DNA from 3 places in the Aliiglaciecola sp. 2_MG-2023 genome. Region 2 is predicted to be linked to each of the others. Evidence: predicted binding sites of a transcription regulator. Region 2 holds the regulator's gene; each other region holds the start of a gene.
What was found. Region 2 encodes FNR, which switches genes on or off when oxygen is low (the NO sensors DNR and NnrR bind a similar motif). Its sites were predicted from a motif close to TTGATCTAGATCAA; they were not measured.
Positions count from the first base shown of each region.

Region 1: the regulator FNR is predicted to act here: its motif matches at 1,874-1,887, upstream of Q4567_RS17595 (GbsR/MarR family transcriptional regulator).
Region 3: the regulator FNR is predicted to act here: its motif matches at 1,805-1,818, upstream of gltA (citrate synthase).

Region 1 is NZ_JAUORY010000021.1:44,780-47,943, forward strand. It holds gene Q4567_RS17580 (DNA-binding domain-containing protein) at 1-244, opposite strand, end outside; gene Q4567_RS17585 (DUF692 domain-containing protein) at 237-1,085, opposite strand; gene Q4567_RS17590 (DUF2282 domain-containing protein) at 1,101-1,454, opposite strand; gene Q4567_RS17595 (GbsR/MarR family transcriptional regulator) at 1,941-2,486, shown strand; gene Q4567_RS17600 (cytochrome ubiquinol oxidase subunit I) at 2,591-3,164, shown strand, end outside.
Region 2 is NZ_JAUORY010000005.1:234,775-237,938, reverse strand. It holds gene ttcA (tRNA 2-thiocytidine(32) synthetase TtcA) at 1-49, opposite strand, end outside; gene uspE (universal stress protein UspE) at 186-1,118, opposite strand; gene fnr (fumarate/nitrate reduction transcriptional regulator Fnr) at 1,233-1,970, opposite strand; gene Q4567_RS07565 (sulfite exporter TauE/SafE family protein) at 1,996-2,661, opposite strand; gene ccoS (cbb3-type cytochrome oxidase assembly protein CcoS) at 2,658-2,843, opposite strand; gene Q4567_RS07555 (heavy metal translocating P-type ATPase) at 2,866-3,164, opposite strand, start outside.
Region 3 is NZ_JAUORY010000017.1:55,451-58,614, reverse strand. It holds gene sdhA (succinate dehydrogenase flavoprotein subunit) at 1-891, opposite strand, end outside; gene sdhD (succinate dehydrogenase, hydrophobic membrane anchor protein) at 888-1,238, opposite strand; gene sdhC (succinate dehydrogenase, cytochrome b556 subunit) at 1,232-1,606, opposite strand; gene gltA (citrate synthase) at 2,010-3,164, shown strand, end outside.

The sequences.
Region 1 (3,164 bases), on a different contig from region 2:
AAACAGGTGATGTGGGCGGGTTAGTTAAACAGAATTGTCGAGTTAAGGTTTTAAAGAAGTCCTCACCTAATAACTTCTCAGCACTTGGGTACTTGCGTTGCAACGCATCAATACAACTACTAATAAAGGTGTTCCGATATACCGCCAAGCGAAGTTTATTTTGTCCATCATCAAGATGTTCGGTGACATCTTGTATGTCTCCAGTTTGTACATAGCCCATTAAGGCGAAATGAAAATCACTCATAGCTAACAACTTTACTACTTTGGATTAGCTCTCGTGCAATATTGCGTTCTGCCAGCAGTTCAGCAAACGGCGGTAAATTTGCATCTCGCTCTATCAGCACAGGACAAGGACCAATGTGACTTAAAGCATCATTTAAAAGTGCCCAAACCGCATTCGACACATCACTATCATGAGAGTCAATTAACAAATCTTTCTCGATAGGGTCAACCGAATGACCAGCCACATGAATCTCACCGATAGCTGTAGCTTCAAGATTGCCAATGTATTGCTGTGGGTCAATCCCAGTGTTGTTCGCGCTTATAAATAAATTGTTAACATCCAGCAAAATACCGCAGCCAGTCTTATTCACCAAAGACATCATAAATTCCGCTTCGGACATGTCAGATTTAAAGTTGAGATAATTAGCAGGATTCTCTATCAGTATGGGCCGTTGAATTGCATTTTGTAACTGGTCAATATTCTCGGCAGTACGAAGAAGGGATTGAGTGGTAATTGGTGTAGGCATTAAATTGCCCATATAATTTCCGTCAGCACCTGACCAAGCTATATGTTCAGAAAAAGCTGCGGTAGGAACCGAATTGACTAAACGAACCAATCGCTTGAGATGCTCGGGATTAAGTGGGTTTGGTCCACCAAGCGAAGCCCCAACACCATGAATGCTTAACGGAAATCGCTGTGCAACTTCCTGTAATTTTGCAAGTCTAGGACCACCCTGCATCAGGTAGTTTTCTGCATGAACTTCGAACCATAAATGACCATCAACCTTACTTGGTATAGCGTCAAAATGTTCTGGTTTTAAACAAATGCCCGCATCTGCGGGCAATTCAGTTAGCTTTATCATTCGGAAATGAAACGCTTAAGCAATTGGGTCTTTAGAACCAGCACCATTTGGTGTGATTATGTATTCACATGAACCTTTAGGTGCATAAGTCCATGCATTTTTTTGGAAATCAACGGTAGAAGTCCCTTCACAACTTGTGCCAGCGCCAGCTTTACAATCGTTCTCACCGGCTAAAGCAATCCCATAACACTTGTCTTTACGTCCACGTAGTCTATTGCCATCTTTCCATTCTTGGAAAGCGACTTTCACTTTTTCAGGTGTCGCATCTGCTAATGATAATTGATCATTTGGTTTAGCAACGGCGACTTGAGAAGCGGCAAGAGTGGCACCAATAAGTAAAGCAGTTTTAATCGAATTGTTATGTTTCATAAATCGTATCCTCAAAATATTTAGTTGTGAAAAACGGGCTACTTTTTGAACAATGTAGTCCATTATGTAAGTTAAAGACCATTAGCCTTTCGTTAAAATTTCAAAAAAATATTTTATTTAGAAAATTATTTTGTTTAAGAAGTGGATTAACAAAAAATGAAAAAGTATAAAATTTTTATGAATATCAATTAGCTGCCTCCATCGCCAGTTCGCTTTCTAACGGCTAAAATGTGTTGAAAAAAACATCCAAAAAGACCCCCTTTATTGGCGATTAAGTAGGGATCTAATCGCAATAAACGCTGCTAATTTGGTTTAAATATTATTCTTCGCTCAATACAAAAAGCATATTTCATACAAAAATCCTCACCGAAACTCTTAACCATTCCGCCAATAGCAAACACAAATAAATAAAATAATATTTGATCTGCATCAATTAGTGTTTATAATTTTCAGAAATTACTGAAACTTCAGAAAAGAGTCTTGATTATGAAAATGACACCCATGATAGAAACCTTCGTTATGCATTTCGGTGAAATGGGTAGTCGATGGGGTTTTAATCGAACTGTTGGTCAAATGTATGCGCTTTTAGTAATAAGTGAAGAGCCTTTAAGCGCAAATGATATTGCAGAGGCCCTGAATGTTTCTCGCGGTAACGTCAGTATGGGATTGAAAGAATTACAGTCGTGGCGACTAGTGCAAATGCATCATGTTCCCGGAGATAGAAAAGACTATTTTAAATCTTTAGGCAGCATTTGGGATATGGCCAATAAAGTATTTGAAGAGCGTCGAAAACGGGAAATTGAACCCACTATGAGCGTGCTTCGAGATACTCTTTTGGTTACACCGGCAAATCAACAAGAAGAATATGCGCAACGACAGTTACAAGAGATCCATGACTTATTAGAAAACGTCACACAGTGGAGTGAAGAACTGCAACGTCTGAGTCCTGAAAAAATGGCAACCTTAATGAAGTTAGGTTCAGGCGTCGGAAAGGTCTTAGATATGAAGGATAAGTTCCTAAAAAGCAGTTAAATCAAACATGCAAAAAGCAGATTATCGTCGTACGCAGGGTTAAATTCATCGAGTTTTAAATTTAAATAAACAACGGCTAAAATCAGCGCCGCTAGGGGGTTTCAATGGCAGATGTAATGCTACTTTCTCGCATTCAATTTGCAGCTAACATTAGTTTTCATATTTTATTTCCAGCCATAAGCATTGCTATGTGCTGGATGCTTTTCTATTTCCGCGTTCGTTTTCACATTAGTAAACATCCAGTGTGGATGCGAATCTACCGTTTTTGGGTAAAGGTATTCGCCCTCACGTTTGCAATGGGTGTGGTGAGTGGCATTACAATGTCATTTCAATTTGGCACCAACTGGCCAGGTTTCATGGCTACGGTAGGTAATATTGCGGGGCCACTCTTGGCCTACGAAATAATGACTGCGTTTTTCTTAGAGGCAACCTTCTTAGGCGTGATGTTATTTGGTATTAACCGCGTGCCGCCTTGGCTCCATACTTTATCTACCTTTATAGTTGCAATAGGAACCTCACTTTCAGCGTTTTGGATTTTAGCCCTTAATTCGTGGATGCATACCCCAACAGGTTTTGAGATGCGCGATGGCGTAGCTTATGCGGTTGACTGGTTTGAGATTATTTTTAATCCATCATTTCCATATCGATTAGGGCACATGCTGTTAGCATCAGGGTTAA
Region 2 (3,164 bases):
TTAGGCGCTTTTGAAGTTTATTAAAACTGTATTTTTTACTCTCAGACAGAGACTCGACCTTACTCATCTTATTCCTAGAAAAACATTGCTATCAGCGCGGATTATACCTGTCCTCATAAAGGACATAAACACCCTAAATTTAAATGTTTGCAGTCATTTTCTAAGTATCACAAGGTTATGTAAGGTTAATGTTTAAGAGGACACTCAAAGCCTTCTGGTTTAATTGCTAAAACGTCACAATTGAGTGAATCTATTGTATGTTCAGCCGTGTTACCGATAAGGGCGGCTGTAATACCGGTGCGACCTACAGTACCGATAACCACTAACTCTGCGTCGATAGCTTTTGCCACTGAAGGAATGACATCCTCAGGCAAACCTTCACTAAGATGCTGATTTTCTTGTGGGATATTGAATTCTTGAGCGTGCTCAAGCATACATTTGGCGTGGTGTTGTTTAACTGACTCTGTATAGCCAACCGGATCGAACTCTGGTATTTCGATGGCAATATTAACCGGTGTACCTGGGTAAGAATTAACCAAGTTTACATGTCCTTCCAGTAAATCAGCCATCAATCCAGCGGTTTTAGTGATTAACTTGTTTAAGCTATGATGTTCTTCATCTTCACTGCCCACATCTACCGCAGCTAAAATATTGCCATTAATAGGCCAATCATGTTCTTTAACAAGTAAAACTGGAACCGGTGATTTACGTAGGATATGCCAATCAGTCGGGGTGAATATCACTGACTTTAGGGTGTCATGCTCGTGGGTTCCTTTGACGATTAAATCATAGCTGTGATCAATCACTTCGAACAATACACTTTCATATGGCCGATTATGCCAGACCACTTTTATATCTACTGAAATAGATGAGTTAGCCGCTAGGGGTTCAACTATATTGGCAAGCCAATCGGTTTTGTCATCCACCACAGCTTGGCGCATCGTTTCTCTTTCATCCACGGTGAGCATAGTGGTCATTTCATAAGAGAAATCATATATGGACAGAAACGCAGTAATACTGGCGCCGGTCTTTTCTGCCAATAAAAGCGCTCTTTTAAACGCTTTTTGATCTTCTGTAGTTGGGTCTACAACAGCTAGTATTTTGTTAAATACGGACATAAATTAATTCCCTTCAAACGTTTACACTACGTATATTAAGTGTATGGCTACTTTAGCTAGTTTGCCAATTAACAGACTAATTGTTTTGACCTGAATCAATTTAAATTAAAAGACTTAACCGCAGGCTTGTTTATTTAAAACGTGTTCACCAAGTTTCTCTCTAAGTACCGCCAAATTGAGAATTTGTATAAATTTCCCATCAACTTTGATGATATTTTCTTTTTGAAAACGGGTGAGTAAACGACTGACGGTTTCAACAGTTAAACCAAGGTGATTACCAATTTCGTTTCGGGTCATGGTTAAATTAAATTCTAATTCAGAAAAACCGCGGGAGCGAAAACGATCTGATAGATTAATTAGGAAGTGGGCAAGACGTTCTTCTGCTGTGCGCTTGTTTAATAACATCATGAGACTGTGATCTTGGTTTATTTCTGTGCTCATAATTTTAAGCATTTCTTTGCGCAGTGTAGGAAGTTGTGCGCTCATAATATCTAACTTGTCGTAAGGTAACTCACAAACCATGGAGGTTTCCATCGCTTGATTATAACTTTGATATTTTTCAGAAAATAGTCCATCAAAGCCGACAATATCACCGGGAAAATGAAACCCTGTAATTTGTTGTTCGCCATCGGGAGAGGTTATGTAAGATTTAAATGAGCCCGTTCTTACTGCAAACAGCGACGTAAATTTTTGCCCAGGAATAGTTAATTGATCATTTTTATGCAAAGGGCGCTTGCGTTCTATGATTTCGTCCAAACTCTCCATTTCAGTCTGATTCAGAGCCACCGGTATACATAGGTGATTAAAACTGCAGTTTTGGCAGCGAATACTGAACTTGTTCGGATCTGACATTAGTTAATTCCAATTAATTCATTAGTTACCAATTATGAATCCCTTGGTAACATAAAATCAAGCCAAATAAGCATAATAAGACTGCAACGCTTCGTTTTACCACTGGTTGGGTCAACCATCCTCTTATTTGGCTGGCGCTGGCTCCCATTGCTAACATGATGGGCAAAGTGCCCAAGCCAAAGCAAAACATGGTGATAGCACCTTGTACCACACTGCCGGTGGAAACACTCCATGTTAACGTCGAATAAACCAATCCACAGGGCAACCAGCCCCAGATTAGGCCATAGGGTACAGCATAGATTGGGTGTTTAAAGGGAATGAAACGCTTTGATATGGGACTAATTTTACGCCAAAAAATAGCGCCAACTTTTTCTACTTTAACCAGTAGTTTTGACCACTGTCCCACATATAATCCAAGCAGAACCATAAATACTCCGCCAAAAAGGGTCAGTGCTTGAGGATTGATAAAGGATTTTGTGGTGACGATCTGACCCAACAGCCCAGCGATTGCGCCAGCGAAACTATAAGATAAAATGCGGCCTGAATTATAGGCAATTAAATACGGCCATTGTGACTTATTCTTTGGTAATGCAAACGTAAATGAGGTCACAATTCCACCGCACATCCCAGCGCAATGCACACTTCCAGCAAGTCCGATTAATATTGCAGAAAACCAGCTTAAGTCGTTCATTTGTCGTTAGTTTTTGGCTTTTTTACTTGTACTTTTTTATCCACGTCATCATCGAATAGAATGTTGTATCCTTGACGCTCTAAATCTTCAAACTGATTGGATTTGACCGCCCAAAAAAAGATCCCTATGGCTAACAGTACTAGCACAATAGCGATGGGGATTAGCACATAAATAATACTCACTTTAATTTCCTATTAGCGCTGGTTAACGTAGTAAACGAATAGAGTTTGCGACCACAATAATTGAACTTAACGACATGCCAATTACGGCCATCCACGGGCTTAAATATCCGGCTACTGCTAGGGGAAGAATTAACGCGTTATAGCCAATGGCCCAAACCATGTTCTGTTTGATTTTGGTACGCACTTTAATCGCCATACTAACAGCAAACTTAACATTACTTAATTTTGAATTTAATAAAATGATATCGGCAGAACGTTTCGCCATGTCACTGGCGTCACCTACCGCAATTGATACATCAGCAGCGGCCAAAACTGGGGCGT
Region 3 (3,164 bases), on a different contig from region 2:
AATCTCAGTCATCATTGAACGGGCAACAACGTCACGACCAGCCAAATCTTTAGCATTTGGTGCATAACGTTCCATGAAACGCTCACCGTCTTTATTAAGAAGGTATCCACCTTCACCACGGCAACCTTCGGTTACTAGCGTACCAGCACCGGCTATACCTGTTGGGTGGAACTGCCACATTTCCATATCTTGAACTGGAACACCAGCTCTTAATGCCATACCAACACCGTCGCCAGTATTAATGTGTGCATTAGTGGTTGAAGCGTATATACGCCCTGCACCACCGGTAGCCAATACTACCGCTTTAGATTTAAAGTAAACGACTTCACCACTTTCAATGTCAATAGCAGTACAACCGACTACATCACCATTTTGGTTTTTGACGAGATCAAGGGCATACCATTCACTGAATACTTTTGTTTTATTTTTAACATTTTGCTGATAAAGCAAATGCAATAATGCGTGGCCTGTACGGTCAGCCGCTGCAGCTGTACGAGCGCCTTGCTCACCGCCGAAGTTTTGAGATTGACCACCGAAAGGACGTTGATAAATGCGACCGTCTTCAAAACGAGAAAATGGCAAACCCATATTTTCCATTTCAATGATCGCTTCAGGACCAGTCTTACACATATATTCGATAGCGTCTTGGTCACCGATATAATCAGAACCTTTAACCGTATCGTACATGTGCCATTCCCAGTTATCTTCATGGGCGTTTCCTAAGGCTACAGTGATTCCGCCTTGGGCAGACACTGTATGTGAACGTGTTGGAAACACTTTTGAAAGTAACGCACAGGACTTGCCTGATTGAGAAATTTGTAAAGCTGCTCGCATTCCAGCGCCGCCAGCTCCTACTACTACTGCATCGAACTCATGAACCGGAATACTCACTTCACACCCCACAAAACAAATAAACCAACTGCAACATAAACAAAAGCAATAATGTTAAGTACATATTGTAACGTTGCTCTTAAACCTGGAGCCTTGACATAATCGGTTAAAACTTGCCATAGACCAATTCTTACATGGTACATAATTGCGACTAGCGTAATGAAAGTGAAAACTTTCATAAATATGCTAGAGAACAAATCTCTCCATACTTCAAAAGTCACCACAGGAGTGGCGATAAAGAAATATGTCATGTAAAAAGAAAATAAGGTAATGATAAGTGCCGTAGCACGCAGAGTAACAAAATCTTGCACTCCATTACGTTTCAAACTCGCTTGTTCCGTTACCACAATATCACTCCTATAACGATAGTCACTAACACCCACAAACCAATAGTGGCTTGTGCGCTTAAATTACCTGACTGAATTTCTTCCCAATGACCCATGTCCATAATCACGTGACGGATACCGCCAAGGATATGATAGGTCAATGCGGATAAAGTACCGATAGCCACGAATTTACCAAGGGGCCCTGCCATAACTTCTTGCACTGTATTAAACCCATCAAGGGAAGATACAGATACAGCCCAAGCCCAGATTACGAAAATCAGAGCGAAGAACATTGCGACACCGGTTGCCCGATGTAAAATAGAAACTATAGCTGAAGGGGGAAAACTTATCGTATTGAGTTGCAGATTGACTGGTCTTTGTTTTTTCACTTTATGTGCCTGTAATCATTGTTGAGGTTTGACGCATTTAATTAAAGTTATTTTATTGTATAGTGCATAAACGAAAACTGAGTTGAACAAGTTCAACTGTTAACACTTTGTTAATTAACTATTAAACCTTTAACAACTAAGCGTTTTTTTTCATTTAGTGGCACAAAGTATATCCAGCGTTGAGCTTAATTACAATTTTTGTTCTAGATAAAAAAACTGTTTATTCAAAGTTTTCGATATTAATAGGTATTCTGAATACATTATGAGAATAAATATTAAACATTCATGTATTAAAATTGACTTGCAGCAACTTTCTAAGTACAAATAGCACACTTTTTTTCATGGCTGTTATTATTTAAAATATTTATAACAGTTTAAGAACTTAGTCTAAGGAGAACATCTTATGGCAGAAACTAAAGCCATTTTAAAGGTAGGCGACAAAGAGGTAGAACTTCCGGTACTTTCGGGAACTGCTGGGAACGACGTAATAGATGTTCGAGCTTTAGGCTCTAGCGGTTACTTCACTTTTGACCCTGGTTTTATGGCTACTGGTTCTTGCGAATCATCCATCACGTTTATTGATGGAGCTAAAGGCGTATTGCTTCATAGAGGTTATTCAATCGAAGAGCTTGCCAGAGACGCTGATTATATTGAAGTTTGTTATATGTTGTTACACGACAAAACGCCAACTTCAGAAGAATATGCTGATTTCAAAAACACTATTACACGTCACACATTGGTTCACGATCAATTAACAAATTTCTTTAGAGGTTTCCGCAGAGACGCGCATCCTATGGCCATGTTATGTGGAACAGTAGGCGCACTTTCTAGCTTCTATCATGATGATTTAGATATTTCAGATCCTGAACAACGTCTTCGTAGTGCATATCGCTTAATCGCTAAAATGCCTACTTTAGTAGCCATGTGTTACAAATATAATGTTGGTCAACCCTTTGTTTATCCTCGTAATGATCTAAGTTATGCAGAAAACTTCTTAAACATGATGTTTTCTGTACCAGCTGAAGATTACAAAATCAGCCCTGCTGTTGCTAAAGCTATGGATCGTATCTTTACGCTGCATGCTGACCACGAGCAAAATGCATCGACTTCTACAGTAAGACTTGCAGGTTCTTCAGGTGCTAACCCATATGCGTGTATCGCAGCTGGTGTTGCATCTTTATGGGGACCGGCTCACGGTGGAGCTAATGAAGCTTGCTTAAACATGCTGCAAGAAATAGGCAGTGTTGACCGTATTCCAGAGTTTATCGACCGCGCTAAAGACAAGAATGACCCTTTCAGACTAATGGGATTCGGACACCGTGTTTATAAAAACCACGATCCTCGTGCAACTGTTATGCGTGAAAGCTGTCACGAAGTGCTAGAAGAAATGAATATCGATGATCCTTTGCTAAATGTAGCTATGGAACTTGAAAAAATCGCCTTGAGCGACCCCTATTTCGCAGAGAAGAAACTTTTCCCGAATGTGGATTTTTATTCAGGTATCATTCTTAAAGCAATTGGCATTCCTACTAACATGTTTACTTGTATATTCGCATTA